DNA from 3 places in the Actinopolymorpha cephalotaxi genome. Region 2 is predicted to be linked to each of the others. Evidence: riboswitches for the same ligand, from Rfam matches in the RefSeq annotation. Region 2 holds a riboswitch; each other region holds the start of a gene.
What was found. A riboswitch is a leader RNA that binds a small molecule or an ion and turns the genes downstream of it on or off. The one in region 2 is predicted to bind thiamine pyrophosphate.
Positions count from the first base shown of each region.

Region 1: another riboswitch for thiamine pyrophosphate. It lies ahead of thiM (hydroxyethylthiazole kinase); the one in region 2 lies ahead of FHR37_RS07910 (ECF transporter S component).
Region 3: another riboswitch for thiamine pyrophosphate. It lies ahead of thiO (glycine oxidase ThiO); the one in region 2 lies ahead of FHR37_RS07910 (ECF transporter S component).

Region 1 covers NZ_JACBZA010000001.1:1,070,878-1,081,366, forward strand. The annotation lists gene FHR37_RS04870 (MFS transporter) at 1-18, shown strand, start outside; gene FHR37_RS04875 (class I SAM-dependent methyltransferase) at 27-794, opposite strand; gene FHR37_RS04880 (sugar phosphate isomerase/epimerase family protein) at 1,002-1,862, shown strand; gene FHR37_RS04885 (electron transfer flavoprotein subunit beta/FixA family protein) at 2,084-2,875, shown strand; gene FHR37_RS04890 (electron transfer flavoprotein subunit alpha/FixB family protein) at 2,967-3,929, shown strand; TPP riboswitch at 4,019-4,117, shown strand; gene thiM (hydroxyethylthiazole kinase) at 4,110-4,919, shown strand; gene thiE (thiamine phosphate synthase) at 4,922-5,590, shown strand; gene thiD (bifunctional hydroxymethylpyrimidine kinase/phosphomethylpyrimidine kinase) at 5,587-6,423, shown strand; gene FHR37_RS04910 (TenA family protein) at 6,435-7,100, shown strand; gene FHR37_RS04915 (cysteine desulfurase family protein) at 7,186-8,403, shown strand; gene mnmA (tRNA 2-thiouridine(34) synthase MnmA) at 8,403-9,494, shown strand; gene FHR37_RS04925 (methionine synthase) at 9,542-10,489, shown strand, end outside.
Region 2 covers NZ_JACBZA010000001.1:1,748,675-1,759,163, forward strand. The annotation lists gene FHR37_RS07880 (YdeI/OmpD-associated family protein) at 1-144, opposite strand, end outside; gene FHR37_RS07885 (helix-turn-helix transcriptional regulator) at 242-1,183, shown strand; gene FHR37_RS07890 (PH domain-containing protein) at 1,174-2,859, opposite strand; gene FHR37_RS32970 (PH domain-containing protein) at 2,856-3,389, opposite strand; gene FHR37_RS07900 (energy-coupling factor transporter transmembrane component T family protein) at 3,511-4,317, opposite strand; gene FHR37_RS32360 (ABC transporter ATP-binding protein) at 4,314-5,927, opposite strand; gene FHR37_RS07910 (ECF transporter S component) at 5,924-6,544, opposite strand; TPP riboswitch at 6,658-6,777, opposite strand; gene FHR37_RS07915 (TIGR03085 family metal-binding protein) at 6,980-7,615, opposite strand; gene FHR37_RS07920 (GH92 family glycosyl hydrolase) at 7,612-10,489, opposite strand, start outside.
Region 3 covers NZ_JACBZA010000001.1:2,383,141-2,393,629, reverse strand. The annotation lists gene FHR37_RS10665 (glycosyl hydrolase) at 1-605, opposite strand, end outside; gene FHR37_RS10660 (phytanoyl-CoA dioxygenase family protein) at 692-1,525, opposite strand; gene FHR37_RS10655 (NAD(+)/NADH kinase) at 1,692-2,573, opposite strand; gene FHR37_RS10650 (nitroreductase family deazaflavin-dependent oxidoreductase) at 2,612-3,046, opposite strand; gene FHR37_RS10645 (elongation factor G) at 3,331-5,361, shown strand; gene FHR37_RS10640 (PPOX class F420-dependent oxidoreductase) at 5,390-5,785, shown strand; TPP riboswitch at 5,906-6,016, shown strand; gene thiO (glycine oxidase ThiO) at 6,020-7,186, shown strand; gene thiS (sulfur carrier protein ThiS) at 7,159-7,359, shown strand; gene FHR37_RS10625 (thiazole synthase) at 7,370-8,176, shown strand; gene FHR37_RS10620 (thiamine phosphate synthase) at 8,173-8,829, shown strand; gene FHR37_RS10615 (NAD(P)H-dependent flavin oxidoreductase) at 8,869-9,831, shown strand; gene FHR37_RS10610 (GrpB family protein) at 9,924-10,487, opposite strand.

The DNA.
Region 1 (10,489 bases), 680 kb from region 2:
GTCGGCGAGCAGGTCTAGGACGTGTCCTAGCCGTTCACTCGTACGTGCACGAGCAGGTCGAGGCTGGTGTCCAGGTCGTCCGCGGACACCACGAAGTCGGCCGCCGTCAGCGACGCGACGAACATCGCCAGCTCCGCTGACCAGGCGGCCGGCTCGTCGGCCAGCTGGGCCTTCACCAGGTCGCCGTGCCGGCGTTCCCAGTCCTCGATCCGAGGCCCGTGCCGGATGCCGGTCATCGTGACGAGGTCCAGCCCGAGCTCGGGGTCGGCCCGCTCGACCAGGGCGCGGAGCTCGGGGGCGGTGAGCTCCTTGGCGTGGCAGATGTTGCCGGGTGGGAACGTCAGGTGGTTCGGGGTGGACCAGGCCAGCATGCCGCCGGGCTCGGCGACCCGGGCGCACTCGGCGACGAACGCGGGCTGGTTCCACAGGTGCTCGATCGTCTGCAGGCTGACCACGGCGCCGAAGGAGCCGTCGGCGAACGGCAGCTGGACGAGGTTGCCGCGGGTCACCCGCACGTCGGGGTACGCCGTGGCGGCATGGGCGGCGGTGGCCGCGTCGTAGTCGACGCCCACCACGGTCGGCGCGGTGTCCAGCGAGTCGTACAGGCGTTGCGCTCCGTACCCCTCACCGCAGCCGGCGTCCAGCACCCGCCGCGGCTTCCACCCACCGGGCGCGCCGTGCGCGGCGAGCAGGCCGGCGGCCCAGTCGTAGCCGACCACGTGCCGGGCGAACCAGTAGGTCTCGTGCCAGATCCCGGGCATGGTGCGCTCGCCGGTGAGGGGCAGGTCCGGCACGTGTGGCTCCTCCGCTTGTGAAGTTCGGGCCCGGGTGACGGTCAGGCTACTTGCGCGGACCGGTCGGTGGCGCCGAGTGCGGGTCCTGTTTCGGCCCCGGGTGCCGGGCCCGCGGCTCCCGTCGGCAGGTGTCCTCGGCCAGACTGGACGGCGAACGTGTACCCCGGACAGGAACGTGCACCCTCAGAAGTGGGAGAGCCGGAACTCATGGCAGACCAGAACACCGACGGTTTCTACACCAACCTCAGCTGCGGCGCGCTCGGGATCAGGCCGGGCTTCGAGGCCGCCGTCGATCTCGCGATCGAGTTCGGCTTCGGCGCGGTCGAGCCGGACGTCGGCTACCTCACCTCCCAGCCGGCCGACCAGGTGGAGGCGCTGCGCTCACGACTCTCCGAGCACGGCGTGAAGTGGGGGAACGCCGGCCTGCCGGTCGACCTGAACGCCGACGCGGGGACGTTCGCCTCCCAGCTGGACGCGCTGAACGACCAGGCCGTCCGGCTGACGTCGTACGGCATCGACCGGGTGGGCACCTGGATCCGGCCGATGAGCAACTCGCTGACCTACCGGCGCAACTTCCGCCGGCACGCCGAGCGGATCGCGCTCGTGGACGAGATCCTGGCCGGTGCCGGGGTGCGGTTCGGCCTGGAGTACGTCGGGCCGAAGTCGTTCTGGAGCACCGAGCTGTATCCGTTCGTGCACACCCTCGCCGAGGCGCGCGAGCTGATCGACGCGGTGGGCAGCCCCAACGTGGGCCTCATCCTGGACACCTTCCACTGGTTCACCTCCGGTGAGTCCGCGGCCGACATCGCCGAACTGTCCGCGCACGAGGTGGTGGCCGTCGACCTCAACGACGCGCCCACCGGCCTGGAGCGCGACCAGCAGCAGGACGGTCAGCGGATGCTGCCCGGGGCGACCGGCGTGATCGACGTGGCCGGCTTCGTGGGCGCGCTGCGCAAGATCGGCTACGTCGGCCCGGTCAAGGTCGAGCCGTTCAACGCCGAGCTGCGGGCGATGGACCCCCGCGACGCCGTGGCCAAGACGGCCGAGTCGCTGACCGCCGTTCTGTAGGGCAGGTCGTGCACACCACCGGTCCCGGGGAGGCTGCCAGGACTCCCCGGGGACCGGTGGTTGCCCGCGAAGCTACTCACGGGTAACGTCGCGTCAGTCGGGTCGGTCCCGTCTACGGTTGGGGGCGGACCCCTGGCCGGTGAACCCGTTGGATGGCCCGTCGAGGGCGCCCGGGTTCGACGTGGCGAGCCAAGGACGCGAGTGAGGAGCCGGACGCGAGCATGAACATCGTGGTGTGTGTGAAGTACGTCCCGGACGCGACCGCGGAACGCGGCTTCGACCCCGGCGACCGGACCGTCGACCGGTCCGGTGTTCCCGGACTGCTGTCGGAGCTGGACGAGTACGCCGTCGAGGCCGCCCTCAAGCTCGCCGAGGCCGGCGACGCCGAGGTGACCGTCCTCACGGTCGGGCCCGCCGACGCCGCCGACGCGCTGAAGAAGAGCCTGCAGATGGGTGCGGGCGCGGCCGTGCACGTGCTCGACGACGCGATCCACGGCTCGGACTCGGTGGGCACCTCGCTGGTGCTGGCCGAGGCGGTCCGCAAGCTGGGCGCCGAGCGACCGGTCGACCTCGTGCTGTGCGGGATGGCCTCCACCGACGGCAGCATGTCGGTGGTCCCGGCGATGCTGGCCGAGCGGCTCGACCTGCCGCAGGTCACCTTCGCCAGCGAGCTCGAGGTCGGCGGTGGCACGGTGCGGATCCGCCGCGACGGCGAGGCCGCCACCGAGACCGTCGAGGCAGCTCTGCCCGCCGTGGTCTCGGTCACCGACCAGGCCAACGAGCCCCGCTACCCCTCGTTCAAGGGAATCATGGCGGCGAAGAAGAAGCCGGTGCAGACCTGGAGCCTCGCCGACCTCGGCGTCGACGCCGGTGCGGTCGGCCTGGCCTCCGCCTGGACCGCGGTCGACTCCTTCGAGGCGCGCCCGGCCCGGCAGAAGGGCACGGTCGTCACCGACGAGGGCGACGGCGGGCAGCGGCTCGTGGCCTACCTCGCCGAGCAGCGGTTCGTCTAGACCGCAGCGACCAGCCGCGAGCTGCCAACTTCGACCACCGATCCGGGTACGGGCGACCGACCGCTGAGCGACTGCAAGGAAGCGTGCCGAAATGAGCGAGATCCTGGTTCTCGTCGACCACGTCGACGGGGTCGTACGCAAGACCACCACCGAGCTGCTGACCATCGCGCGGCGCCTCGGCGAACCCTCCGCGGTGTTCGTCGGCGCCGGCTACGAGCAGGCCAAGGACACCCTGGCGACGTACGGCGCCCAGAAGGTCTACCTGCTGGAGCAGCCGGAGCTGACCGACCACCTCGTCGCACCCAAGGCGGAGGCGCTGGCCCAGCTCGCCGAGCGGAGCGCACCGGCCGCGATCATGCTGACCTCCGGTGCGGAGGGCAAGGAGATCGCCGGGCGGCTCGCGATCAAGCTCGGCTCCGGCGTTCTCACCGACGTCGTGGACGTCGAGCCCGGCGACGGCACGGTCCTCGCCACCCAGGCGGTGTTCGCCGGCAACTACACCGTCCGGTCCCGGGTCACCCACGGCACGCCGATCCTGACCGTCAAGCCCAACTCCGCCACCCCCGAACCCGCACTCGCGCAGCCGGTGGAGGAGAAGGCCGACGTCACCGTGTCGGAGCGGGCCCGGGCCGCGCGGGTGGTGGAGCGCTCGCCGCGCACCCAGACCGGGCGCCCGGAGCTGACCGAGGCGGCGATCGTGGTGTCCGGTGGGCGCGGGGTCGGCTCGGCGGACAACTTCTCCGTCGTCGAGGGACTCGCGGACGCGCTCGGCGGCGCGGTCGGCGCGTCCCGCGCGGCGGTGGACGCCGGGTGGTACCCCCACGCCTACCAGGTCGGCCAGACGGGCAAGACCGTCTCGCCGCAGCTGTACCTCGCCGCCGGAATCTCCGGCGCGATCCAGCACCGGGCGGGCATGCAGACCTCGAAGACGATCGCGGTGGTCAACAAGGATCCGGAGGCGCCGATCTTCGAGATGGCCGACTTCGGTGTCGTCGGCGACCTGCACGCGGTGCTGCCGCAGGCGACCGAGGAGATCAACCGCCGCAAGGGCTGAGCCGGGGAGTTCCGGGTGGACGCCGGTGCACGCGGGCCGACCGCGTGCACCGGCGTTCGCACGTCGACCATCCGGCCGGTACGGTCGGACGCAGTGACGCGGGGTGTCCCCGAAGGCCGGGACTGAGATCACACCCGTCGAACCTGATCCAGATCATGCTGGCGAAGGGACTGTCGCACGATGGTCACGACCACGTCCGTCACCGCGGACGCCGTAGCGGAAGTACGCGAGAACCTCCGCGACCAGGCGCCGCTGGTGCACTGCCTCACCAATCTCGTCGTCGCCAACTTCACCGCCAACGCGCTGCTCGCCGCGGGCGCGTCCCCGGCGATGACCGACACCCCCGAGGACGCGCAGGTGCTCGCCGCCGGCGCCGGTGCGGTGCTGGTCAACCTCGGCACCGTGACCCACGCCTCGGCCGAGGGCATGCGGGCGTCGGTGACGTCGGCGGCCCGGGCCGGACGTCCGTGGGTGCTCGACCCCGTGGCCGCCGGTCCGCTGCCGTGGCGTACCGCCCTGGCCGGTGACCTGCTCGCGCTCGCACCCCCTGCGGTCGTACGAGGAAACGCCTCGGAGGTGCTCGCCCTGACCGGCGGTGCCGGCGGCCGCGGCGTGGAGTCCACCGCCGACCCGGAACAGGCCTGGCCGGCCGCCCGGTCGCTGGCCGGCACGTACGGCCTGACGGTGGCGGTGAGCGGCCCGGTCGACCTGCTCACCGACGGCGAACGCACCGTACGGGTCGCCAACGGCCATCCGTTGATGATCCGGATCACCGGCGTCGGCTGCGTGCTCGGCGCGCTCACCGCCGGCTGCCTCGCGGTGACCAGCGACGCCCTGCTGGCCGCGACGGCGGCGACGGTGCTGCTCACCCTCGCCGGGGAGGCGGCGGCGGCGCGGGCGCCTCGGCCCGGGTCGTTCGCGACCGCGCTGCTGGACGAGCTGGACGCCACCGGCGCCGACCGCATCCGCGCGGGCGCAAGGCTGGGTTGACGATGGCTCCTGAACCCTCGGGCAGCCGGGGCCGCGCGCTCGACCTCTCGCTCTACCTCGTCACCGACACCGCGCTGTGCGGCCCGCGCGGGGTGGCCGCCACCGTGCGGGCGGCGGTGGCCGGCGGAGTGAGCGCGGTGCAGCTGCGCGACCCGGGCGCCACCACCCGGGACCTGCTCCGGGCCGGCGCGGAGGTACGCGAGGCGCTCGCCGGCACCGGCGTACCCCTGTTCGTCAACGACCGGGCCGACGTGGCGCACGCGCTCGGCGCCGACGGGGTGCACCTCGGCCAGTCCGACCTGCCGCCCGAGCACGCCCGCGAGCTGCTCGGGCCGGACGTGTGGATCGGACTGTCCGCGCACACCTCCGGCCACCTCGACGAAGCGCTCGCGCTGCCGCCGGGGACGGTGGACTACCTCGGCGTCGGACCGGTCTTCGCCCAGACGACGAAGGCGGACGCGGCGTCCCCGCGCGGCCTGGGCCTGCTCGCCGAACTCGTCGCCGCCGCCGCCGCGGCCGGCCTGCCCTGTGTGGCGATCGGCGGCATCGGCCCGGACAACGCCGACGCCGTACGCGCCACCGGCGTGGCCGGGATCGCGGTGGTCAGCGCCGTGTGCGGGCGGCCCGATCCGGCGGCCGCAGCCCGAGCCCTGCGTACGGAGGTTCGATGACCACTCACGTGTCCGGCCAGGTGCCCGTCGCGCTCACCATCGCCACCAGCGACCCGTCCGGTGGGGCGGGCATCCAGGCCGACCTGAAGACGTTCTCCGCCCTCGGCGCCTACGGCACGGCGGTGCTGGTGGCGCTGACCGCGCAGAACACCCGCGGCGTCACCGGCATCCACGTCCTCCCGACGGAGTTCATCGCCGAGCAGGTGGACACCCTCGTCTCCGACGTCCGCGTGGACGCGGTGAAGATCGGCATGCTCGCCGACGCCACCGTCGTGCACACCGTCGCCGAGGCGCTGCGCCGCCATCGGGACCGGCTTCCGTCGGTGGTGCTCGACCCGGTGATGGTGGCCTCCAGCGGGGACCGGCTGCTCACCGAGGACGCGGTGGCGCTGGTACGGACCGAGTTGCTCCCGCTGGCCGGCCTGGTGACCCCGAACCTCCCCGAGGCCGCCGCCCTGCTGGGCACCTCACCGGCCCGTACGCCTGCCGAGGTCGAACGCCAGGCCGCCGAACTCCGTGCGCTCGGCGTACCCCGGGTGCTGCTGAAGGGCGGGCACGGCGACGACCCGGAGGAGTCCGCCGACCTCTACCTCGACGCCGACGGCGCCGAGTGGCTGCGAGCACCGCGGATCCACACCCGGCACACGCACGGCACCGGCTGCACGCTCTCCTCCGCGATCGCCGCGCTGCGTCCCCAGCGGCCGGACTGGCGTACCGCAGTCGTCGGCGCCAAGGACTACCTCACTGCCGCGCTGGCCGCGGCCGACTCCCTCGACGTCGGCGGGGGACACGGGCCGGTGCACCACTTCCACGCCTGGTGGGGAGCGCGATGACGGGGAACGCGGTGACGGAATCGACGGGGTTCTGCTCGGACGCCTGGACGGCCACCGCGGCCAGCCGGGCCGCGATCGACGCGCTGCCGTTCGTGGTGACCCTCGGCGACGGCAGCCTGGACAGCGGGCGGTTCGCGTACTACCTCGCCCAGGACACCTTCTACCTCGACGACTACGCCCGGGCGCTCGCGGCCGCCGCGGTGAAGGCGCCGAACGGCGCGGACCTCGCCTTCTTCGCGAAGTCCGCGCACACCGCGATCGAGGTCGAACAGGACCTGCACCGTACGCACGTCCGGGACCTGGCGGCGTACCAGCGGTCGCCGACCTGCGTCGGCTACACGTCGTACCTCCTCGGCGTCGCGCACACCCGCGGCTACGCCGAGCTGGTCGCGGCGCTGCTGCCGTGCTTCTGGATCTATCAGGACGTGGGTACGCGGCTGCTGGCGGCGGCCGGTGATCTGTCCGGCCACCCGTACGGCGACTGGATCGGCACCTACGCCGACGAGGAGTTCGCCCGGTCCACCGCGCGGGTGTGCGAGATCGCCGACCGGACGGCCGCGGTGGCCGACCCGGCCACGCTGGACCGCATGCACGAGGCGTTCGCCCGGGCGACAGCCTGGGAGTGGATGTTCTGGGACGCCGCGTGGCGGCAGGAGGGCTGGCCGCCCCAGGGCTGACCCGGCTGAGCCTCGATGGCGGCGACCGGCGGTGGAACGGCGGGTGGAACGGCTGTCGGCGGTGGTCATTACGCTGAACCCTGAGATGACGGCACCACGTACCTACCTCGATCATGCCGCGACCACCCCGATGCTCCCGGAGGCGGTGGCCGCGATGACCGCCCAGCTTTCCCGGCTGGGCAACGCGTCGTCCCTGCACGCCTCCGGCCGGGCCGCCCGCAGGCTGGTGGAGGAGTCCCGGGAGTCGGTGGCCGCGGCGCTCGGCGCCCGGCCGTCGGAGATCGTCTTCACCGGTGGCGGCACCGAGGCGGACAACCTCGCCGTCAAGGGCCTGTTCTGGGCGCGCCGGGCCGCCGACCCGCGTCGCCGCCGCGTGCTGGCCAGCGCCGTCGAGCACCACGCCGTGCTCGACTCGGTGCGCTGGCTGGAGTCGTTCGCCGGGGCCGAGGTCGAGTGGATCCCGGTCGACGCGTACGGCCGGGTCGACGTGGCCGCGCTGCGGGCGAGCGTGCAGGCCGACCCCGAGTCGGTGGCGCTGGTGACCGTGATGTGGGCCAACAACGAGGTGGGCACCGTCCAGCCGATCGCCGAGGTGGTCGAGCTCGCCGGGCGGTACGACATCCCGGTGCACTCCGACGCCGTGCAGGCGGTCGGCCAGCTTCCGGTCGACTTCGCGGTGTCCGGCCTGGACGCGATGACGGTGACCGGGCACAAGCTGGGCGGCCCGGTCGGCGTGGGCGCCCTGGTGGTCCGCCGGCAGGTCGACCTGGTGCCGCTGCTGCACGGCGGGGGACAGGAACGCGACGTCCGCTCCGGCACGCTCGACGTGGCCGCGATCGCGGCGTTCGCCGTCGCCGTCGACTCCGCCACGGCCGGTCGCGAGCGGCTCGCCGCCCGGTTGGCCGGGCTCCGGGCCGAGCTGGTCGAGGAGATCCTCGCCGCGGTGCCCGATGCCGAGCTCAACGGCGACCCCGGCACCGCGCACCCCGATCCCGGCGGCAGGCTTCCGGGCAACGCGCACTTCTCCTTTCCCGGCTGCGAGGGCGACTCGCTGTTGCTGCTGCTCGACGCGCGCGGCATCGAGTGCTCCACCGGCTCGGCGTGCTCGGCGGGAGTGGCCGAGGCGAGCCACGTGCTGCTGGCGATGGGTCGTGACGAGGAGCGTGCCCGCGGCTCGCTGCGGTTCAGCCTGGGCCACACCTCCACCCGCGCCGACGTCGACGCGCTCGGTGCTGCGATCGGCCCGGTGGTGGAGCGCGCCCGCAGCGCGGGTCTGGTCAACGTGAGCGGAGGACGGAACTGATGCGGGTGCTGGCGGCGATGTCCGGCGGGGTCGACTCCGCGGTGGCGGCCGCGCGGGCGGTGGACGCCGGCCACCAGGTCACCGGGGTGCACCTCGCGCTGTCGCGCAACCCGTCGTCCTACCGCACGGGTGCCCGCGGCTGCTGCACGCTGGAGGACGCCCGCGACGCCCGCCGGGCCGCCGACGTGCTCGGCATCCCGTTCTACGTCTGGGATCTGGCCGAGCGGTTCCACGCCGACGTGGTGACCGACTTCGTGCAGGAGTACGCCGCCGGCCGCACGCCCAACCCCTGCCTGCGCTGCAACGAGAAGATCAAGTTCGCCGCGGTGCTCGACCGGGCGCTGGCGCTCGGCTTCGACGCGGTCTGCACCGGCCACTACGCCCAGCTCGTGGACGGGCCCGCCGGCCGGGAGCTGCACAGGTCGGTCGACCCCGGCAAGGACCAGTCGTACGTCCTCGGCGTCCTCACCGCCGAGCAGCTCGCCCACGCCTACTTCCCGCTCGGCGGGTCGCCGAAGTCGGCGGTGCGGGCCGAGGCCGCCGAGCGCGGACTCGCGGTCGCCGACAAGCCCGACAGCCACGACATCTGCTTCGTCGCCGACGGCGACACGGCGGGCTTCCTGGCCCGCGAGCTCGGCGAGCAGCCCGGCAGGGTGGTCGACGAGGAGGGCACCGTGCTGGCCGAGCACGACGCGGCGTACGCGTTCACCGTCGGCCAGCGCCGGGGCCTGCGCCTCGGCCGGCCGGCCGACGACGGCAAGCCCCGCTACGTCCTGTCCATCGAACCCGTGAGCCGCACCGTCACCGTCGGACCCCGCGACCGGCTGACCGTCGCGCACATCGAGGGCACCCAGCCGCGGTGGTGCGGCCCGGCGCCGGCCGGTCCGGTGGAATGCCGGGCGCAGATCCGCGCGCACGGCGACACGCTGCCCGCGCGGGCGTGGGTGGACGACGACGTGCTCCGGGTCGAGCTCGCCGAGCCGGCCACCGGCGTCGCGCCCGGCCAGGCGGTGGTGATCTACGCCGGCACCCGGGTGATCGGATCGGCCACCATCTCCTCCACGGCCCCCGCCACCCCGGCCACGAACTGAACCCGCGCGCCGAGCTCGGCGCCGACCGTCGCCCGTAGGCTTTGCGGGTGCCGAACCCCATCGAAATGCCCTGGCGTCCGGGTGCCGCGACCGGCGTCGGATCGCTGCCGTACGACGATCCGCTGGAAGCAACCCGGGTCGTGCTGGGCGAGCTGCCCGACCTGCCGCACCTGCCCGAGCTACCCGGCCGGGGACCCGGCTCCGACATGATCGGGCGGGCCTGCGCGCTGCTGGTCGAACTCGGCGTCGACCTGCAGCCGTCCGGCTGGCGGCTGGTGCCGGGTGAGGGGCTCGACCAGCGCCGGGCTCGCTCCACCCTGGCCCGCGACCTGGACGCGCTGGAAGAACTGACCCAGGCCTACGGCGGTCCGCTGAAGGTCCAGTTCACCGGGCCGCTGACGCTCGCCGCCGGGGTCGAACGCCCGCGCGGGGGCCGGGTGGTGGGGGACAGCGGTGCCCGCCGCGACCTGGCGCAGTCCCTGGCCGAGGGCCTGACGGTCCACCTGCGCGAGCTGCACCGCCGGGTGCCGGGTGCGTCGCTGGTGGTCCAGCTCGACGAACCGTCGATGCCCGCGGTCCTGCGCGGATCGGTGCCGACGGCCTCCGGGTTCTCCCGCTACCGCCCGGTCGAGGAGCACGAGGCGACCGACCTGCTGGGCGGCGTGATCGCGGCGATCGTGGCCGCCGGCGCGGTGCCGGTCGTGCACAGCTGCGCGGCCGGAACGCCGTTCCCGCTGCTGGTGCGCGCCGGGGCGCGCGGCCTGTCGTTCGACCTGAAGAAGCTCGGCCAGGCCGACGCGGACCCGCTGTCGGAGGCGGTCGAGGCCGGCGTGGCGTTGTTCGCCGGTGCCGTGCCCGCGCTGCGGCCCGAGGAGCCCGCTCGGCCCGCTCCGGGCACCGCGGCTGCTGCCGCGGACGGCGCCGCGCCCCGCCGCTCGGGCCCGCCCGGACCCACCGACGCCGACGTGGCCCGGACGGTGCAGGCGTTCTGGCGG
Region 2 (10,489 bases):
TGTGCCGCTGTCCTTGTGCTGGATGACCAGCCACGTCTCCTTCTCCGTACGGGAGTGCCGCGTCAGCCAGGCGCGCCATTCGGATGCCGTACGCGCGACGACGGCATCGACGGCATCGACGACGACACTGAGGTCCTGTTCCATGGGGTGCGCCTCCGCCCTTCGGTGGTCTTTCGGATTCGCCCTCATCGTCGCGCCCAAAGTGAGCACCTACTGAGCACTTTCGTGGCAGACTTCCTGGATGCGTGCGGACCGGCTCGTCGCCGCCCTGCTGCTCATGCAGGCCCGCGGCCGGGTGACCGCGGCCGAGCTCGCCACCGAGCTGGAGGTGTCGGTGGCCACCGCGCGCCGCGACCTGGAGGCGCTGTCAGCCGCCGGAATTCCCGTCTACCCCCAGCCGGGCCGTGGCGGCGGCTGGTCACTGGTCGGCGGCGCTCGCACCGACCTCAGCGGCCTGTCCGGTCCGGAGGCACAGGCGTTGTTCCTGCTCGTCGGCCCGGCCGCGGCCGTCTCGGGCGAGGCCAGGGCGGCACTGCGCAAACTCGTTCGCGCCCTTCCGCAGAGCTTCCGGGCGGACGCCGAAGCGGCCGCCGGTGCCACCGTGATCGACGCGACGCGCTGGGGCGAAGGCGGCCGCCACCGGCCCGCGCTGGTCGACCGGCTCCAGACCTCCGTGGTCGCCCGGCGCCGGGTCCGGCTGACCTACACCAATCGCGCCCGTGAGCGGACCGAGCGGTTGGTCGACCCGTGGGGCCTGGTCGACAAGGACGACGTGTGGTACCTGCTCGCCGGGACCGAACGGGGTCGGCGGACCTTCCGGGTCGACCGGATCGTCGAGGCCGTCGCCACCGACGAGACCGCCGAACGCCCGGACGGCTTCGCCCTCGACGCCGCCTGGCAGGAGGTCGTCGGCGAGGTGGAGCAGCGACGTTCACGCACCTGGGCGACCGTCCTCATCGAGTCGAGGTTCGTGCCGATCCTGCGCGACCACTTCGGCCGGCACTGCCACGCCACCGGCGAACTCGACGACGGACGGGTCCAGGTCGACGTCGCCGCGCCTACGCCGCTGGACGTAGCCCGCAACCTCGCCGGCTGGGGTGCGGCGGTCGAGGTCGTCCAGCCGCCGTCGGTGCGGGCGGAGCTGGCCCGGATCGGCACCGAACTCGCGGCCCGTTATTCCTGAGGGTTCCCGGCCGGGCGGACCAGGAACGGAGTGAGCAGGCCGGGCACCGCCGCGTCGGCCACCCGGACCGCCTCGGCCGTGTCGACGTCCGGGATCTCGTACTGCTGCCGTCCGGCCGCGGTCGTCGCCACCAGCGTCGTCAACCCGATCCTGCGCTGGAAGAACGACTGCCGGAGATTCCAGCCCAGTACGCCGTCGCAGGTCAGCACGTTGCGCCGGCGTACGAGCGAACCGAACCGGCAGACCAGCACGCCGTCCCGCAGCGCGTGGCCGAGGCTGCGGGCCCGGTCCGCGGCGACCAGCGCGGCGCAGGGGAGCAGCACCAGCGAGGCCTGCCACACCCACGACGGAAGCCCGGCGACCTGGTGCAGAACGGCCAGGACGCCGACCAGGAGCGCGGTCAGCCCGAGCGCGCGGGTGAACCTGCGGCGCACCGCCCTCGGCCCGTGCGGGACGAGCGGCGTGGTGTACGGCTCTGGCCCGCCGAACACGTCACCGGCCACCCGCAGCGCGACCTTGCGCGGCGCCGGGGGAAGCAGCAGCGAGCCGCCGCGTTCGGCGCCCCGGCCGACCCGCAGCCCGGTGGCGATCGCGATGCACCGGGCCCCGCCGACCAGTCGCAGGGACAGCGGCTCGCTGAGCTCGACGCCACGCAGCCGGCGTTCCTCGATGCTGGTGGCGCGGGTGGTGATCAGGCCGCGGTTGACGTGCAGGGTTCCGCCGGGATGCCGGCTGAGCCGGTAGTTCCAGAACGCCAGGACGTAGGCCAGGGTGGACGCGACGACGCAGACGACCAGCAGCGCGACGACCACCTCCACCGCTCCCACCAGCCAGCCCGCGCCGCGCACCTGGTCCAGCAGCTGGTGCACCGGGCCGACCTTGCCGAGGTCGATCTTCGCCTCCGACACCGCGCGGGATCCGAAGCCGGCCACCACACCCACGGTCAGCAGCCCGGACAGCGTGAACGGTCCGTACCTCACCCATCGCGGGTCGAGGGTGGCCAGCCTGGTCTCCTGCTCCGGTGTGCTCGAAGGCGCCCGGGCAGGTCGCGGGCCCGTCGCCGATGTGTTTGCGTACGCCGTTGCCGGGGCGGTTTCGGTTGTGGTCGCGGCTTCGGTCGCGGTCGCCGTGCCGGGCTCGGGTGCCGCTCCGGACTCGGCAGCGGCCGACCGCGGCTGCCTGTGGAGGAGTTCCTCGCGCAGCTGGCGGGCGGCCGGGGCGGCGAGAGCGTCCAGCTTCAGCCCGTTCTCGCCCTTGCGGTCCGAACGGCCGGTGCCGATCTCGACCCGGGCCAGCCCCACGATCCGGTGCATCGCGTTCGCGGTGACGTCGACGGTGCGCACGCGGTCGCGGGGGACGGTGAGCACCCGGCGGCGCAGCAGGCCACGGCGGACCTGCACGTGCTGGGGGGAGATGCGGTAGGTCGTGGTGAACCACCGCAGCGTTCCGAGGGCGATCACGAGGACCAGGGCGGCCAGGCCCCACAGGGGGCCGTGTCCGCTGGTGGTTCCCGCGACCAGAGCACCGATGAGGGCGGGGAAGGACCGGACGAGTTCCTGCACCGGGTGCACCGCGAGCATCCGCGGGCTGAGCCGTCGCCAGTCCGCTGTGCCGGTCGCCTCGGTCGCCTCGGTTGCGTCCGCCGCCCCCGTGGGCGGGGTGCCGAGCTCCGTCACGTCGCGTCCCCCTGGTTGGCCTGGGTGGTGCGGGTGAGCTCGTCGACCAGCCGCTCGACGGTGTCGCGGTCCAGGCCGTGGATCTTCAGCGGGCCGGCGGCCGAGGCGGTGGTGACGGTGACGTTCGACAGCCCGAAGAGCTGTTCCAGCGGGCCGCGTTCGCTGTCCACGGTCTGGATCCGGGACACCGGGGCGATCCTGCGTTCCTGGTCGAACCATCCGGACTGGGTGTAGACGGCCTCACCGGTGGCCTCCCATCGGTGTACGTGGTAGCGCCACCGGGGCATCACCGTCACGTGGGCGGCACCGAGGACGACGGTCGCCACCACACCGGCCACCCGCCAGCCGGTGACACCGCCGGCGAGGATCCACCACCCGATCTGTACGGCGAGCAGCAACAGCCAACCGGCACCCGCGCGGGCAGCCCAGTACAGCCTGGCGCCAGGGGCGACGCGGTGCCGCGGTGGACGGAGCTCGAGTTCGGGTGGACCGCTCGGGGCGGGCGGGCCGGAGTTCTCGCCGATGGTCACCTGCTCAGTGTGGCGAAGGTGTGACGGCCGGTCCCGTGTGGGTCGGCGGGCCGCACCCGTGACAGATGTCAGGGGTTCTGGCACCTCGCGGGTCGAGAGCGACGTCCCGGTGCCGCGTCCGCTACCAGAACAGGAACCGCCAGCTGCCCAGGGCGACGCTGACCGCGGTGGCGCCGGCCACGACCGCGATCGTCGCGGCGACGAACACCCAGTCCGCGCGGCGCAGCGGCCGGGGCCGGGCGAGCGAGCGGTCCGGCCGGTCGGTGAAGCCGCGCGACTCCATCGCGGTCGCCAGCCGGACCCCGCGCCGGATCGCCACCACCAGCAGGGCGAAAACACCGGAGGCGAACAACCGCGCCCGGCGTACCGGCGACCGCCCGGCGTCCAGCCCCCGCGCGCGGCGCGCGAGCAGCAGCGTCCGCCACTCGTCACCCAGCACCGGCAGCAGCCGGAACGCCGCGAGCGCGCCGAAGGTGAACCGAGGTGGCGTACGGAAGTGCTGCACCAAAGCGTCGGCGAACTCGGTCGGGTCGGTGGAGGCGAACGCCACCACGCCCGGCAGTGCGATGGCGAGCACCCGGGTCACCACCGAGACGGCGGCCAGCAGGCTCTGGCTGGACAGGTGCAGCGGCCCGGCGGACAGCCACACCGTCCCGCCGGTCTGGTCGGTGAACAGCAGGGTGGACACCGCCAGCCCCGCGACGGTGACGAACAGCAGCACCAGCCGGCGCAGGAGGGTCCGCCACCGCAGGCCGGCCGCCGCGAGGGCGAGCAGTTCGGCGCCGAGCACAAGAGCGGGCGTCACGGCGTCGGCGGTGAGCAGCAGTCCGGCCAGGATCACGAACGCGGCGACGATCTTGGTGACGGGGTTCAGCCGGGTGACCGGTGCGTCCGGGTCGGTGACGATCGGCTCGGCGAGGACGCTCACCCGATCACCTGCCCGGACCGCACGCGGACCTCCCGGTCGGCGAGCGCGGCGATCAGGTCGCGGTCGTGGCTCACGCAGCAGATCGCGTGGCCGTCGTCGCGCAGCTCGGCGAGCAGGTCGACCAGCTCACCCCAGGTACGCCGGTCCTGCCCGAACGTCGGCTCGTCCAGTACGAGGACCCGCGGCCCGGTCGCCAGCGCGGTGCCCACCGACAGCCGCCGCTTCTCCCCGCCGGACAGGGTGAACGGGTTCGCGTCGGCGAGGTGGTCCAGGGCGAGCCGGTGCAGCAGTTCGTCCACCCGGCGGCCGGCGGCCTCGGGAGTCAGGCCGGCCAGCCGTGGCCCGAGGGCGAGCTCGGCCCGCACGCTCGCGGTGAGGAACTGGTGCTCGGGGTCCTGGAACACCGTGCCCACCGCCCGTACCAGTTGTGGGGCCCGCCAGCGATGCAGCGGCCGGCTGCGGGCGGCCGGCTTGCGGGACCGGCCGGACGGTCCCGACGAAAGCCCGGACAGCTCGGGGGAGACGGTCACCTCACCCGCCGACGGGGTGAGCAGACCGGCGAGCAGCATGGCCAGGGTCGACTTCCCAGAGCCGTTCGCGCCGGAGACCGCGACCACCTCGCCGGCCGACAGCCGCAGGCCGGCGCCGGCGAGCGCGGGCCGGTCCGCGGCCGGGTAGGTGTAGCCGAGCGAGGTGGCGATGAGCAGGCCGGTCGAAGTGGCCGGCGCCGGGGTGGAGGTCGGGGCTGCCGCTCCGGTCGACGCGGCCGAGGCGCCCGGCGCTGACACGACCGGGGCGGATGTGGACCGCCGGGGTGAGGGCACCTCGCCCGGGATCCACACTCCGGCGGCGGCCAGCGGACCGTGGTCGGCAACGAAGACCTTGTCCGGGCTGCCGTCGGCGAGCACGCCGCCGCCGGACCGGAGCACCACCACCCGGTCCACCAGCGGCAGCCAGTCGCCGACCCGGTGGTCGACCACGACCAGCGTCGCTCCGGTGGCCGCGACCACCTGGTCGACGGCCTGGCGTACCAGCGCCGCTCCGTCGGGATCGAGGTTGGCGGTCGGCTCGTCCAGCAGGATCAGGTCCGGGCGCAGCGCCACCACGCCGGCCAGGACGAGCCGCTGCTTCTCCCCGCCGGACAGCCGCCCGGTGGGATGGTCCCGGCCGTACGGGAAACCGGTCAGCGCGAGCGCCTCGTCGACCCGCGGCCAGATGCGCTCGGTGGGCACGGCGCGGTTCTCCAGGCCGAACGCCACGTCGTCGCCGGCCCGGGCCATCACCAGCTGCGTCTCCGGGTCCTGGAACGCCAGGCCGATCCGGTCGCGTACCTGCTGCGGAGGTGATCCGCCGACCAGCAGGGTGCCCTCGACGTCGGCGGCCTGCTCGGCGTCGAGCAGTCCGGCGAGGCCGGTGAGCAGGGTGCTCTTGCCGCCGCCGGACGGCCCGGCGAGCAGGACCCGCTCGCCCGGCTCGACGGCGAGGTCGAGGTCCCGGACCGCCCACGTGTGCCGGCCGGCGTACCGGAACGACCAGCTGCGTGCCCGGATCGACAGCGCGGCGCCGGGCCCGGACGCGGCGGGCGGGCGGGCCCTCGCCGACGCGCTCACCGGGTCGTCTGCTCCCGGCCGGACGCGAACGGCGCCAGTACGCCGGTGGCGGCGAGCGCCCGGACGAGCGCGAAGGACCCGGCCCCGGCGATGACGAGCGAGCTCACCACCACGAGCACGCCGTACACGAGCTGCCAGGTGGGTGCCCATGCGAAGTTGTAGAGCACGTTGTCCATGACGGCCGGGACCACCCCGGCGACCGCACCGGCGAGCAGCGCCACCGGCAGCCGCCAGCGGCGGTAGCGGAACGCCGCGAAGACCAGTTCCGCGGCCAGGCCCTGGACCAGGCCGTAGAGGATGATCGCCAGGGGACTCTCCACGCCGAGTAGAACCGAGACGACGGCGGCGACGAGCTCGGTAAACACCGCGGCGCCCGGCTTGCGGATGAGCAGGCCACCAAGGACACCGGGCAGCAGCCACATGCCGTAGATCACCGCCTGGGCCGGTTTGAAGCCCACGAAGACTGGGGTGAGCGCGTTGTACAGCACGCCCCAGGCGAAGAACACCACGCCGAACGCCACCGCGACCACGGCGGCGACGATGATGTCGACGGTGCGCCACCGCCGGTTGACGGGCCGCTGACCGCGGGTCGCGGTCGAGGTCACATCCTGGGTCATGAGTGTCCTCCCTGAACCGGGGAGGAGACGCGGCCGAGTGCCACTGGGTCCGATTCGCCGCCGGGAGCTCCGCACCGCCCGATCGGTCGATCGGCCGGGCGCGGGCCCGGTGACGAACGGACAGACCGACTTCCTGCGCTGGCATTACCCAGATCAGGTTCGAGGGTCTGCGGGCCCCGCCGTCGCCGGCGGTCCCGCACTCTCAGCGCTTCCGCGCTCCCCTGTCGTCTGCTGTTGTCTGTTGCTACTGCTGTGCTGCTGTCCTCGTGTGGTGCCGCCCGAAGGCTACACCGGGCCGCCGAGACTCGCGGTGGCCCCGGGCGGGTGCCGGCGTCGCGGCCGACCGAGGCCCACCGCCGGCTCGACCGGAGGTCGGACCGGCGGGCCCTCAGACTCCGAGCGGCGTGTGGCGCCTGGGCCGCCGCCGGCGAGCCGTCAGACTCCGAGCGGGGCGTGGGCCAGCGCCTGGACCGCCGCCGGTGGCCCGACGACCTCGGCCCGGGACACACCCCTGCGCCCGAACATGTACAACGTGATCTCGCTCGGAAGCCCGGACAGCACGGCCGTCGGCTCACCCTTGCGAACCCGCGCGGTGGCGCCGTCGGGGCGGGCCACCAGTACCCCGGCCGCGGACCGGCGGAACAGCATCCGGCCGGCGCTGGTGACCCGCCGCCACAGGAGGTCCTCGAAGTCGTCCGGCAGGTCGCGGGCGGTCCAGTCCGGCTGGGCGCGCCGCACGTCCTCGTGGTGGACGAAGAATTCCACCGTGTTGGCCGCGCGGTCCACCGCCCCCAGCCTGGCCGGCGACCACGAGGGCGGGCCCTGACGGAACCGGTCGACCAGCTCTGCGTAGCCGAGCCGCCCGACCAGCCCGGTCATGCGTTCCTTCGTCCTGCCGGCAAGCGGTGGCAGCAGGATGCCCGCGGCGCCCAGCGGGTCACCTTCCCGGATCACCAGGTGGGCGGCGAGGTCGGACGTCGTCCAGTCGGCGCACAGCGTGGGCGCGTCCGGACCCAGCGCGTCCAGCAGGTCGGCGAGCGCTCGGCGTTCGGCGCGGGCGTGATCAGTCATGACCCGATCGTAGGGTGCTGGGCCAGCAGCTCCACCTGGGCGAGGGCGACCGGCGCGCCGCCCGGGGTGTCGTCGGGCCCCGGCGCGAGATCGAGCCGGTAGTGGGTGTAGTCACCCGGCGCGGCGACCAGGAACGGCCGGGTGTGCAGCGGCCATCCGAACTCCTCCCCGCTCCTGGTGTCCAGAACCTCCCAGCCGGTCCCGTCGCGGGAGCCGGCGAGCACCCATGCCGTCGGGGCCGCACCGGCGTTGTCCACGGGAGAGGTGAGCGTGTAGAAGTCGATCCGGGCCGGCGCCGCCAGCTCGTAGGAGACCCACCGCCGGGTCCCGTCGAACGTCACCGAGCCGGCCGAGCTGTCGTCGAACAGGTGCGCCGCGTCCACGCCCTCACTCGCCCGGGCGGTGCCGGCACCGGGCCGGGTGACGTCGACGAGAGGTGCGGGCGCCTCGCCGGGCTCGGTGATCGACGGCGGCGCGGCGTCCGGTGCGCTCGCCCAGTCCGACGGCTCGGGCCCCATGGCGAACTCCAGCACGCCGCCCTTGGCCAGCAGGTCGTGCGGCAGCCAGGCCCGGTCGTAGGGCACGCCGTCCACGGAGAGGCCCTGCACGTAGACGTTGCCGGCGCTGTTGTCCGGTGCGTCGATCACCAGGTCGGCGCCCGACTCCAGGTGCACCGTCGCCCTGGTGAACAACGGCGAGCCGATCGCGTAGCGGGGGCTGCCCATCTGCAGCGGGTAGAACCCGAGCGCGCTGAACACCTGCCACGCCGACATCTCGCCGTTGTCCTCGTCACCGCAGTAGCCCTGGCCGAGCTCGCTGCCGAGGTAGAGCCGGGTGAGCACCTCGCGCACCTTCTCCTGGGTGCGCGCCGGCTGTCCGGCGTAGGTGTACATGTAGGCGATGTGGTGGGCCGGCTGGTTGCTGTGGCCGTACATCCCCATGCGTACGTCACGGGCTTCGGTCATCTCGTGGATCACGGTGCCGTAGGAGCCCTTGAAGCGTTCCTCACCGGTCTCGGGAGTGGCGAAGAACTCGTCCAGCCTGCGCGCGAGCGCCTCCCGCCCGCCGTGGAGCCAGGCCAGCCCGGCGCCGTCGTGCGGAACGTGGAACGCCATGTTCCAGGCGTTGGTCTCGGTGTAGTCGAACCCCCACATCCGTGGGTCGAACTCCTGCGGGGACAACCGCCGCGAACCGTCGCCGTGCCGGCCCTGGAAGAAGCCGACCGCCGGGTCGAACAGGTGGACGTAGCCGAGCGCGCGGCGGCGGAAGTACTCCTCCTCCTCGCACAACCTGGCGTGGCGGGAGTCGTCGGGTCCTACGTCCCGCGCCAGCTGCCCGGCCATCATGGCGATGCCGAAGTCGTTGATGTAGCCGTCCATCGACCACGACATCGCCTCCTCGGTCGCCTCCACCGGGGTGTAGCCGAGGAACGGCGAGCGCTCCATCCCCTTGCGCCCGACGAAGGGGTTGGGCGGGCGGACGGTGGCGTTCTTCACCGCCGACTCGTAGGCCGCCCAGGCGTCGAAGCCCTCGACGCCCTTGCAGTAGGCGTCGCCGAAGGCCACGTCGGAACTGGTGCCGACCATGCAGTCGGCGTAGCCGGGGGAGGACCAGCGGGCCACCCAGCCACCGTCGCGGTACTGCTGAAGGAACCCCTCCACCAGCTCACCGGCCAGCGTGGGGGTGAACAGCGCGTAGGCCGGCCAAGTGGTGCGGTAGGTGTCCCAGAAGCCGTTGTTGACATACGCCTTGCCGGGAACGACGTCGGCACCTGTCCTGGTGGGACCGCTCAGCGGTGAGGATGTCGCCGACTGCACGGCGTGCGCGTAGATGGGCGCCTGCGCGGTGCCGGTGTTCTCGTGGGCGGAGTTGGGATAGAGGTAGAGGCGGTAGAGGTTGGAGTACAGCGTGGTGAGCTGGTCCTCGCTCGCCCCTTCCACCTCGATCACGCCGAGGGTGTCGTCCCACTGCCGCTGGGCGCGTTCGCGGACGTCCTCGAAGGAGTCGCCGGCCGCGATCTCCAGCGCCAGGTTGTGGCGTGCCTGGTCCAGGCTGATCAGCGAGGTGGCGATCCGCATGGTGACCGTACGGTCACCGGTGGGGTCGAACCTCGCGTACGCCGCCGCCTGCGCCCGCTCGCCCACGCCGTCGGGCCGGCCGGACTCGACCACGGGCCGGTCGAACTCCGCGTACACGAACATCCGGCTCGCGCCGTTGGACCGCCGGCTGCCGGTGTCGGTGTAGCCGGTCAGCACGCCGGTCTCCGGATCGACGCTCACCCCGGCGTCGGCGTCGACGTTGTCGAAGAACAGCGTGGAGGTCGGCCCGGTGAACGTGAACCGGAACATCGCCGCGTGGTCGGCCGGGGCGATCTCGGCGACCAGGCCGTTGTCGAAGGTGACGGAGTACCAGTGCGGGCGGGCGATCTCGTTGTCGTGGCCGAACGCCAGCGCCCGCGTGGCGCGGTCGGCGTCGGGGGCGCCCGCGGCGCTGGACGGCATCACCTGGAACGTCTGCCGGTCGCCCATCCACGGGCTGGGCTGGTGGCTCAGCCCCAGCGCCTGCAGGCGCGGCCGGTTTTCGTCGTCGTTGCCGCGGTGGTATTCGTACTCCCAGCGCAGCGTGCCCGCGTCGGTGACCGGCGTCCAGAAGTTGAAGCCCAGCGGCACCGCCGTGGCCGGGAGGTTGTTGCCCCGGGAGAACGCCCCGCTGGAGTGCGTGCCGCGGGTGGTGAGCACGTGGTCGGACAACCGGCGCGGCTCCCCGGCGGGGCTTGCACGCTCGGCGAGAACGATGTCGTCCACCCAGCCACCGAAGGGCACGGTGGTGTCGGCGGTATCGGCGGCGTCGGCGGCGTCGGGCTGGTGGTGGGTG
Region 3 (10,489 bases), 630 kb from region 2:
AGCGACACCTTGGTGGCCGGACCGTGCCAGGTGCCGTCGTCGGCGCCGCCGAAGTGGGAGTAGCTGTCGCCGCCGTCGAAACGCGTCGCGGTGAGCTGCTGCCAGGAGCCGTCCGCGGTCAGGTGCAGGCGCTGCTGGTGTGCCTGGCCGGTGCTGTCGAAGACCCGCAGGACCACGGCGGACAGGTCGCTGGAACGCGCCCACAGGTGCAGCGCGGTGGCGTCCAGGTCGACCGTACGGGAGATGTCGACGTAGTTGCCGCCGCCGGTGAAGTCACCGGTGAGTACGCCGGACCGGATGCCTTCCGCGTGGTCGGTCCCGTCGAGGTCGAAGCTCCCCTTGGCACCCGGGAACTCCGCGCCGAGGCCGAGCTGCCATCCCTCGCCGGAGGACTCGAAGCCGCCGATCACCTGCTCGACTCCGGAGACCGCCGCCGGGTCGGCGATCGGCGCGCCCGCCGGCGTGACGGGCGTGGCCGTACCCGCCAGCGCGGCCGGGGCGGCGGCCGCCGCCACCACCCCGGCCGCCAGCAGCGAGCCGAGCACCCGGCCCGACCAGCGGGTCCGCCACGTCCGTGTCCAATGGGTCCACCGCGTCCACCTCATGCTGGCCCTTCCCCGTGCACCGAGAACCGAACACCAGTGAGCGGGCCGCCCGCGCTACGTGGAACGCCCTACGTCGTACGTGAACCTCAGCGCACGTCCTGCGGGCTGTGCTCCTTCAGCCAGCCGCGCAGCGGAGCATCCTCGTCCGTCGGCGAGTAGTGGCCGTTGGCGTTGAGGGCGTGCCCGAGCAGCTGCCGGCGGATCGGGTCGCTGCTCGGCCACAGCTCGTTCACGGTCATGTCGTCCTTGGTACGGATCCAGCGGTAGCCGTAGCCGTAGAAGAGGACCTTGCGGGTGACGTCGGACCAGTTGGGGCTGGCCGCGTGCCACAGCCGCCGGTCGAAGAACACCGCGGTGCCCGGCTTGGCGAGCACCGGCACCGCACCCTCGGGCTGCCCCTTGCCGTCCGGCACCTCGATCCGGTCCCTGCGGTGACTGCCCGGCACCACCCAGAAGTTGCCGCGTCCCTCCTCGCTGGTGTCGGACAGGAAGTAGGCGACCTTGATGGAAAGCCGCGGCCGAGGGGTCTCCTCCATGTCGAAGTTGACCCGGCCGGAGTCCTGGTGCCAGCCGAACGTCTTGTCGGTCCGCTCCTGGCCCGACGGCGGGGTGACGATGAGGTGGGCGTGGTAGAGGTAGATGTTCCAGCCGAGGATCCCCCACACCTTGGGGAGGATGCGGTCGTAGTCGACCAGGTCGGTGTAGAGCGGCGACACCGGAACGAAGTTGGGGTAGAACATCGCCGCGTCCGGCTTGGCCCGGCCGGCCGCCGACTCCTGGGCGTGCAGCCTGTCGGTGGTCTGCGTCAGCTCGGCGAGATGGTCAGGGGAAAGCGCGTTCTCTATCTGCAGAATGCCGGTCTCTTCGAACGTACGGCGTTCACTGTCGGTGAGCCGGTGTTGCAGACACGACGGGTCCATGGAACTTCTCCTCCACACAGGGAGCGGGCGACGGACCTCGGCATCGTCGCCGAAGTGAGGAAAGGGCTTTCTGGCGAAGCTATCCGGGCGGCTTCGACAGGGCAAACATCCGGCGCGGTTGTGTCACCTTCCGGCAACCGCTCCGGGTGCTTCGGTGTGCGGGTCGCTACTCGACCTCGAGGCTGCCGGTGACCCGGAGCTTGCGCCGGGCCCGTTCGTAGAACGTCGTCCGGCCGAACCGCACCACCAGCGCCGCAGCTCGCACCGGCGTGACGTCGAGGCGTACGCCGGGACCGACGTACGCCTCGACCCGGCCGTCGACCTCCACCGCCAGCTGTCCCGACACCGGCAGGACCAGGAGCGACGGCCGCTCGTCGGCGGCCAGCACCAGGGCCCGGTCGAACGTGGAGTGCGCCGACGCGGCCACCACGAGCACCGCGTCGACGGTGGGCGAGACGATCGGGCCGCCCGCGGAGAAGCTGTACGCCGTCGAACCGGTCGGGGTGGACACGAGGACCGCGTCGGCGGCGTACCGGACGAACTCCTGCCCCTGCACCGAGGTGGCGATGGCGGCCGAGGCCTGGCCGGGGATGCGGACCAGCGCGAGGTCGTTGAACGCGAGCACCGGCTTGCCGTCCGGTTGTTCCGGGCCGTCCGGGACGACGGACCGCAACGCCATCCGCGGCTCGACGGAGTAGCGCCCGGCGTCGATGTCGGACAGCGCGGTCGGCAGGTCGCACACGTCGATCTCGGCGAGGAAGCCCAGCCGGCCCAGGTTGACGCCCAGCACCGGGGTGGCGTGGCCGGCGACCAGGCGCATGCTGCGCAGCATCGTCCCGTCGCCGCCGAGGCTGATCAGCAGGTCGGCGCGGTGGACGAGCTCGTGCGACGGAACCGCGACCGCGTCGCAGACCAGCCGGTCGATCTCCTCGGGCAGGCCGAGCACGGCGACATCTCGGCCACGCGCCCACTCCACCACGGCGTCGACCGCCGCCTTCGCGTCGCGTTCGGGGTGAAGCACCAGACCGATCGCGTGTAGCTGCCCCATCGCCTCACTCTAGGCGGGCGCGACACCGGCTCTCGAGGTCAGTCCTTGATCGGCTCGAGGACGAAGACCGGGATCTGCCGGTCGGTCTTCTTCTGGTAGTCCGCGTAGTCCGGGTACGCCGCGACCGCGCGGTCCCACCAGATCGCCTTCTCGTCGCCGCTGACCTCGCGCGCCACGTAGTCCTTGGTGACGGTGCCGTCCTGCAGTTCCACGTGCGGGTCGGCCGTCACGTTGTAGTACCAGACCGGATGCTTGGGGGCGCCGCCGAGCGAGGCGACGATCGCGTACACACCCTCGTGCTCGACCCGCATCAACGGCACCTTGCGGAGCTTCCCGGTCTTCGCGCCGCGCGTGGTCAGCAGGATGACCGCCCGGCCCTTGATGTCCACGCTGTCGGTGGTACCCGTCTCGAAGATCTTCTCGGTCTGCTCTCGCACCCATCCGCTGGGGCTCAGCTCGACTTCACCTGTCATCGACATGCCGACCTGCAACCGAAGGGGTCGGGCTCGTATTCCCGTACGGCCCTCCGCCACCGACGTGCGACCCGCCCGGGACGTCCTGAATCCGTTGCGAATGTCCGACCGGAAATCGGTTGTGGCGGACCCGGCCGGTCTGTTTCACTCACCCCGACCGGCGGCCGGCCGGCGCCGGTCCGGCCTGCGACAGTCGAGCCGACAGAAAGGCGAGCCCCCGATGCGTCCAGCGTTCGTGTCCTCCCAGCGGAAGATCGCTTCCTACTCCAAGGACATGACGCCTCGTGAAACTGATCAACCTGGGGATCCTCGCACACGTCGACGCCGGTAAGACGAGCCTGACCGAGCGGCTGCTGCACGCCGCCGGGGTGATCGACGAGATCGGCAGCGTCGACGCCGGCAACACCCAGACCGACTCCCTCGACCTCGAACGCCGCCGCGGCATCACGATCAAGTCCGCGGTGGTGTCGTTCGTGCTCGACGGAGTGACGGTCAACCTGATCGACACACCCGGCCACCCGGACTTCATCGCCGAGGTGGAGCGGGTGCTGAACGTCCTCGACGGCGCGGTGCTGGTGGTGTCGGCCGTCGAGGGGGTGCAGGCCCAGACGCGGGTGCTGATGCGCACCCTGCGGCGGCTGCGCATCCCGACCCTGCTCTTCGTGAACAAGCTGGACCGCCGCGGCGCGGACGCCGAGCGGGTGTACGCCGAGATCGCCGAGAAGCTCACCCCCGCGGTGGTGCCGATGGGCCGGGCGTACGACCAGGGCACGCCGCACGCCGGCTTCCTGCCGTACGGACCAGACGACGGGGCCTTCGCCACCGCCGCGGCCGAGGTGCTCGCCGACGCCGACGACGGGTTCCTCGCCGCCTACGTCGACGGCGACGGAGACGTCCTCACCGACGGGCGGCTGCGGCACGAGCTGGCGACCCGGACCGCGCGGGCGCGGGTGCACCCGGTGTTCGCGGGTTCGGCGATCACCGGTGCGGGGATCGCCGCGCTGGTGTCCGGGATCCGGGACCTCCTTCCCACCGCCGGCGGGGACCCGGACGCGCCCGCGTCCGGGTCGGTGTTCAAGGTCGACCGCGGTCCGGGCGGGGAGAAGATCGCCTACGTCCGGATGTTCGACGGCGCCGTGCACCTGCGCGACCAGGTGCCGGTCGTACGCCCGGGCGGGAGCGGCGGCGCCACCGGCGGCGTGGATGGCGGCGTGGACGGCGGTGGGAGCAAGGTCACCGGAATCCGGGTCTTCGACCAGGGCGCGGCACCCGTCCGCCCGGTGGTGCGCGCCGGGCAGATCGGCAGGCTGACCGGCCTCGCCGACGTCCGGATCGGCGACACCGTCGGCGTTCCCCGGCCCGGTGGGGCCGCCCATCACTTCGCCCCGCCGACGCTGGAGACGGTGGTCGTCCCCGTGCGGCGGTCCGACAAGGGCGCCCTGCACCTCGCGCTCACCCAGCTCGCGGAGCAGGACCCGCTGATCAACCTGCGCCAGGACGACGTACGGCAGGAGATCTACGTTTCGCTCTACGGCGAGGTGCAGAAGGAGGTCGTCGCGACCACGCTGGCCGAGGAGTACGGCATCGAGGTGGAGTTCGCGAGGACGTCGGTGATCTGTGTCGAGCGGCCGATCGGCAAGGGCGCCGCGTACGACCTGATCGGCACCGACGCCAACCCCTACTTCGCCACCGTCGGCCTGCGGGTCGAACCCGCACGGCCGGGCGACGGAGTTTCGTTCGGGCTGGACGTCGAACTGGGATCGATGCCACCCGCGTTCTTCACCGCGGTCGAGGAGACTGTCAAGGAGACCTTGCGCCAAGGCCTGTCCGGCTGGGAGGTCGGCGACATCGCGGTGTTCATGACGCACTCGGGTTACTACGCCCGGCAGAGCCACTCCCACGGCACGTTCGACAAAAGCATGTCGAGCACCGCCGGCGACTTCCGCTACCTCACTCCCTTGGTGCTGATGGCCGCGCTGCGGCAGGCCGGGACCGTGGTGTGCGAACCCGCGCACCGCTTCCACCTGGAGTGCCCGGCGGACACGCTGGCGGCGGTGGTGCCCGCACTGGTGCGGCTCGGCGGCGTGCCGGACTCCCAGCAGCCGAAGGGTTCGGGCGCGGTCGTGGAGGGCGAGATCCCGGCGGCGCGGGTGCACGAGCTGCAGCAGCAACTGCCGGGGCTGACCCGCGGTGAGGGAATGCTGGACTCGACGTTCGAGCGGTACCAACCGGTGCGCGGGCCGGCACCGACCAGGCCGCGGACCGACCACAACCCGCTGGACCGACGGGAGTACCTCCGCGTCGTGAAGCGCTAGCGCGCACGTCGGCTGTTACGGTCTGACCGTGACCGACGCCCCTGGCCTTGCCCTCCTCGACGACGAACCGTTCGTCTCCCTGACGACGTTCCGCCGCTCCGGCGAGCCGGTCGCCACCACGGTGTGGATCGTCCGCGACGGCGACGCGCTGTACGTCACCACGGGCGAGACCACCGGGAAGGTCCGCCGGCTGCGCCGGGACCCGCGGGTCACCATGCGGCCCTGCACCCGGATGGGCCGCGTCGCCGAGGACGCGCCGTCGGTGCCCGCGGTCGCGGAGGTCGTCACCGACCCCGAGGTCACCGGGCGGGTCATGTCGGCGTTCCGTACGAAGTACCGCACGCAGTTCCGACTGGCCATGGCCCTGGAGCGCTTCCGGAAGAAGGGCGGCGGGCGCGTCCTGCTGCGCATCACCTCCGGCTGACCGGCGCAACCCGCCATTGACGCGGACGTGGACGCGGACGTGCACGTCCCGCTCGGGCGTACGGAACATCCGGTGCCCCGGCTCGTCGGCCGGGCAGGATGCTGATCCCGTGTTAACGTCGAACCTCCACGCGGGAGCCCGCCGGTAGCGGGCTGAGAGGGAGCCGACACCGCTCCGACCGCCGAACCTGATCCGGGTCATGCCGGCGAAGGAAGTGAGGAGCCGACGGTGCCGATGAGGATCGCCGTGCTCGGCGCGGGCATCGTCGGGCTGGCCTGCGCCGCCGAACTCCTCCGTGCAGGCCACGACGTCCGCGTCTTCGATCCCGCTCCGGCCTCGGGCGCGACGCACGCCGCTGCCGGGATGCTCTCACCGGCCGGGGAGGCCTGGCACGGCGAGGAGAACCTCCTTCGTCTCGGCGTGGAGAGTGCGGGACTGTGGCCGGAGTACGCCGCCTGGTTGGAGTCCGCGTCCGGTGTCGACGTCGACCACCGCCGCGCCGGAACGCTGCTCGCCGGCCGCGACCACGACGACGTTCAGGTGGTGCGCCGCACCCTCGACCTGCTCGCCGCACACGGCATCGAGTACGAGGAACTCCGGCAGCGCGACCTGCGCGAACGCGAACCCGAACTCTCCACCCGGGTCTGCGGAGGGGCTTACCTGCCAGGTGACCACAGTGTCAACCCGCGCAGGGTTTCCGCTGCCCTGCTCGCCCTCCTCGGAGACAGGGTCGAGCACCGAAACGCCGCACCGTCGACCACGCCGTCGCCCCTCCTGGCGCCGGGCGAGGACCGGCCAGCCTCGGTGGAGGGCGTGCGCACCGAGGACGGGCGGCTGGTGCGCGCCGATGCCGTGCTGGTGGCGACCGGCCACCAACTGCCGCCGCAGGTGCCACAGCGCCGGCACGTTCGGCCCGTGCGCGGTGAGATTCTGCGGGTACGGCCGCCGTCCGGGCAGGCGCCCACACAGACGATCCGAGCCCTCGTACACGGCGAGCCGGTGTACGCCGTGCCGCGCGCCGGCGGCGAGGTGGTCGTCGGCGCGACCCAGGAGGAGCACGCCGGGGATCCGATGCCGACCGTCGGCGGGGTGGCACGTCTGCTCGACGCCGCACGCACGTTGCTGCCCGGCCTGGAACGCGCCGAGATCCTGGAGGTCCTCGCACGCCACCGCCCCGGCACCCCCGACAACGGCCCGATGCTCGGCCCGACCGGCGTCCACGGCCTCTATCTTGCCGCCGGCCACCATCGCGGTGGAGTACTCCTGGCTCCGGTCACAGCGCGGATCCTGCGTGCCCACATCGAGTCGGGTTCCCCCGACGCAGCGAACGCGTTCTCCCCGAGCCGGTTCGACACGTCGGAAAGGATGAGCCGATGGACGTCACTGTCAACGGCGAACTGACACAGGTCCCGAACGGCATCGATGTCGCCGACCTGGTGCGACGGCGACTGCCCGACCCCAGGAGTGTCGCGGTCGCCGTCAACGGCGCGGTCGTACGCACCGGTGACTGGGAACGCACCCAGCTCAGTTCGGGAGACGCCGTCGAGATCGTCACCGCACGACAGGGAGGCTGAGGTGGTCGACATGGCCGCGGTGAACGCCGGCACCAGCCCGGATCGCCTCACGGTGAACGGAGCCGAGATCGCCTCCAGGTTGTGGATCGGGACCGGCGGGCTGACCAACCTGCAGACGATCGTGGACGTCGTACGCACCGCTCGTCCGGGTTTTGTCACGGTGTCGATGCGGCGTACGTCCGACCTGGGCGAAGGATCGCTGCTGGACGCGCTCGCGGGCGTACTGGAGGAGACCGGCGCCCGCCTGCTGCCGAACACCGCCGGCTGCCTCAGCGCGCGGGAGGCCGTCCTCACCGCGAACCTCGCCCGGGAGGCGCTGGGGACCGCCTGGGTGAAGCTGGAGGTGATCGGCGACGAGCGGACCCTGATGCCGGACGTGGTCGAGCTGCTCGACGCGGCGGAAACCCTGGTACGACAGGGATTCACCGTACTCCCTTACACCACCGACGACCCGATCGTCGCGCAACGTCTGGTTGACGTCGGGTGTGCGGCGGTGATGCCGCTGGGCTCCCCCATCGGCTCGGGCCTGGGCATCCGCAGCCCGCACGCGATCGAGGCGGTCCGCGCGGCGGTCACCGTGCCGGTAGTCCTGGACGCCGGTGTCGGCACCGCCAGCGACGCCGCCCAGGCGATGGAGCTCGGGTGCGACGCCGTGCTGGCCGCTACCGCGATCACCCGGGCCGACGACCCGGCGGTGATGGCGGAGGCGATCCGGCTCGGGGTACGGGCAGGGCGCCTGGCCCGGTCCGCCGGGCGGATTCCGAGGCTGACCGGTGCCCGCCCCTCCTCGCCGATGTCCGGACGGGTGAGCGGGTGACGTCAGCGGCGCGGGCGCTGCCACGGATCCTGCTGCTCACCGACCGGTCCCAGCTTCCGCCGGGAGCCGACCTTGTCGACACGGTCGTGCGGTGCGTGCGGGCCGGGCTTCGCGCGGTGGTGCTGCGCGAACTCGACCAGCCGGACGTCACCCGCGACCACCTCGCGAAGGAGATCCGCCGCCGCACGCGCGGAGCCGACGTCATCGTGGTCTCCGCACACCGTCGGCTCTCCCACACCCACGGCGTGCACCTGTCGGCCGGCCGGCCCAGCCTCGAGAGCCGGTCCGAGGAGCTGCTCGGGCGCTCGTGTCACGATCGCGAGGAGGTACGCCGGGCGGTCGCCGAGGGTGCGGCGTACGTCACCGTCTCCCCGGTCGCGCCCACGGAGTCCAAGCCCGGTTACGGTCCCGCCCTCGGCGTGGACGGACTGCGCCGGCTGGTGGATGAGGCGCGCGGCACACCGGTGTTCGCCCTCGGCGGCGTCACGGCGGCCGGCGCGGCCACGATGCCGGCAGCCGGTGCGTACGGCGTCGCCGTGATGGGTGCGGTGATGCGCAGCGCCGACCCGGCCGCGGCGTACGACCGGATCCGGGACGCCCTCAGCGCCGGCATCCCCGACACTCCGGCGAACCGCGGGGACGTCGGCGGGTGACCACAACGGTTTCGCCGGCCGGAGGACATGATGATGGCCATGGCTTTGTCGACGGTGTTCACGGAGATGTTCGGCATTCGGCACCCGGTCGCGCTGGCACCGATGGGCGGGTCGGCCGGTGGTGCGCTCGTGGCGGCGGTCTCGGCGGCCGGCGGGCTGGGGATCCTCGGCGGCGGGCATGGCGACCTGGAGTGGCTGGATCGCGAACTGTCGATACTCACCCGGCACACTGACCGAGCGTGGGGCGTCGGCTTTCTCACCTGGGCGGTCGACGCCGCCGTGATCGAGTGGACGCTGGAACGCGGGCCGGCCGCGGTGATGCTGTCCTTCGGCGACCCTGTTCCGTTCGCCGAACGGGTCCGCGCGGCAGGCGTCAAACTGATCCTCCAGGTCGCCGATCTGGAGGAGGCCAGGCAGGCGATGGATGTGGGTGCCGACGTCATCGTGGCGCAGGGCACCGAAGCCGGCGGACACGGCGCCCTGCGCGGGCGGTCCACGCTGACGTTCGTGCCTGCGGCAGCCGACCTGGTGGCACCGTTGCCCGTGCTGGCGGCCGGGGGGATAGCCGACGGACGCGGGCTGGCCGCGGCGTTGGCACTCGGTGCGGCCGGAGCACTGGTCGGTACCCGTTTCCAAGCCACGTGCGAGGCCCTGATCGACCCGGCGACCGCCAGGGCGATCGTGGAGGGACGAGGGGACGACACCGACCGCAGCCGTGTCCTCGACATCGCCCGTGGATCCCGATGGCCCTCGACGTACACAGCCCGCACCCTCGGGCACCCCTACCTCGACCGCTGGCGCGGCCGGGAGGCCGAACTGGCCGCCGACACCTCCGCTGTCCAGGCGTACCAGGCCGAGGTCGCCCGGGGCGAGCTGCCGTCGCTGCCGTTGTGGGCCGGCGAGGCCGTCGACCTGATCGACAGCGTGGAGCCCGCGGCCGATCTCGTGCAGTCGATGGCCGTGGAAGCCGAGACGGTGCTGGCCCGTGCGGGCAGGATGTGACGGCCGACCGTGGTGACGTCCGCAAGACCCGGTTGACGTCCGCAAGACCTGGTTGACGGACGCGATCCCCCTGTCAGTGCGGTGAACACCGGTCAGGATCGGGACCGACGCCGCTCCCGGGCCCTGGCGAGAATCTGTGCGATGACCTCGGACTTCGCGTCAGCGTAGTCGTTCATGTCCGTCCACTCCCGTCGCGCGAGCTCGTGTTTCGTCGCGGCGTAGAGGTCACGGTCGGCGTCGTCGAACCGCAGCCAGTCGCGCAGGTCGAGATAGTCGGTGACGGCCTGGTCGTCCGGCTCGTAGACGTGGACGTGCACGTCCCGCTCGGGCGTACGGAACATCCGGTGCCCCGGCTCGCGGACCCGCAGGACGAAGCCCGCTTCGTACATCGGTGGTGCGTAGTCGTCCTCGGCCTCGATCTTCGCCACGGTCAGCAGAACGTCGACAATGGGCTTCGCGGCCAGGCCCGGGACGGACGTGCTGCCGATGTGCTGCACGTCGAGCGCCCGCGCTCCGAGCGCTTCGGCGACACGGGCCTGCAGCGACTCGAACCTGTCCGGCCAGGAAGGGTCGTAGTCCGCTACGACGATGGTGACGGGCTCCCGGCCACCGATCAGAACCGTGTCCAGGTAGGCGTCCCGCTCTTCGTCGGACATGC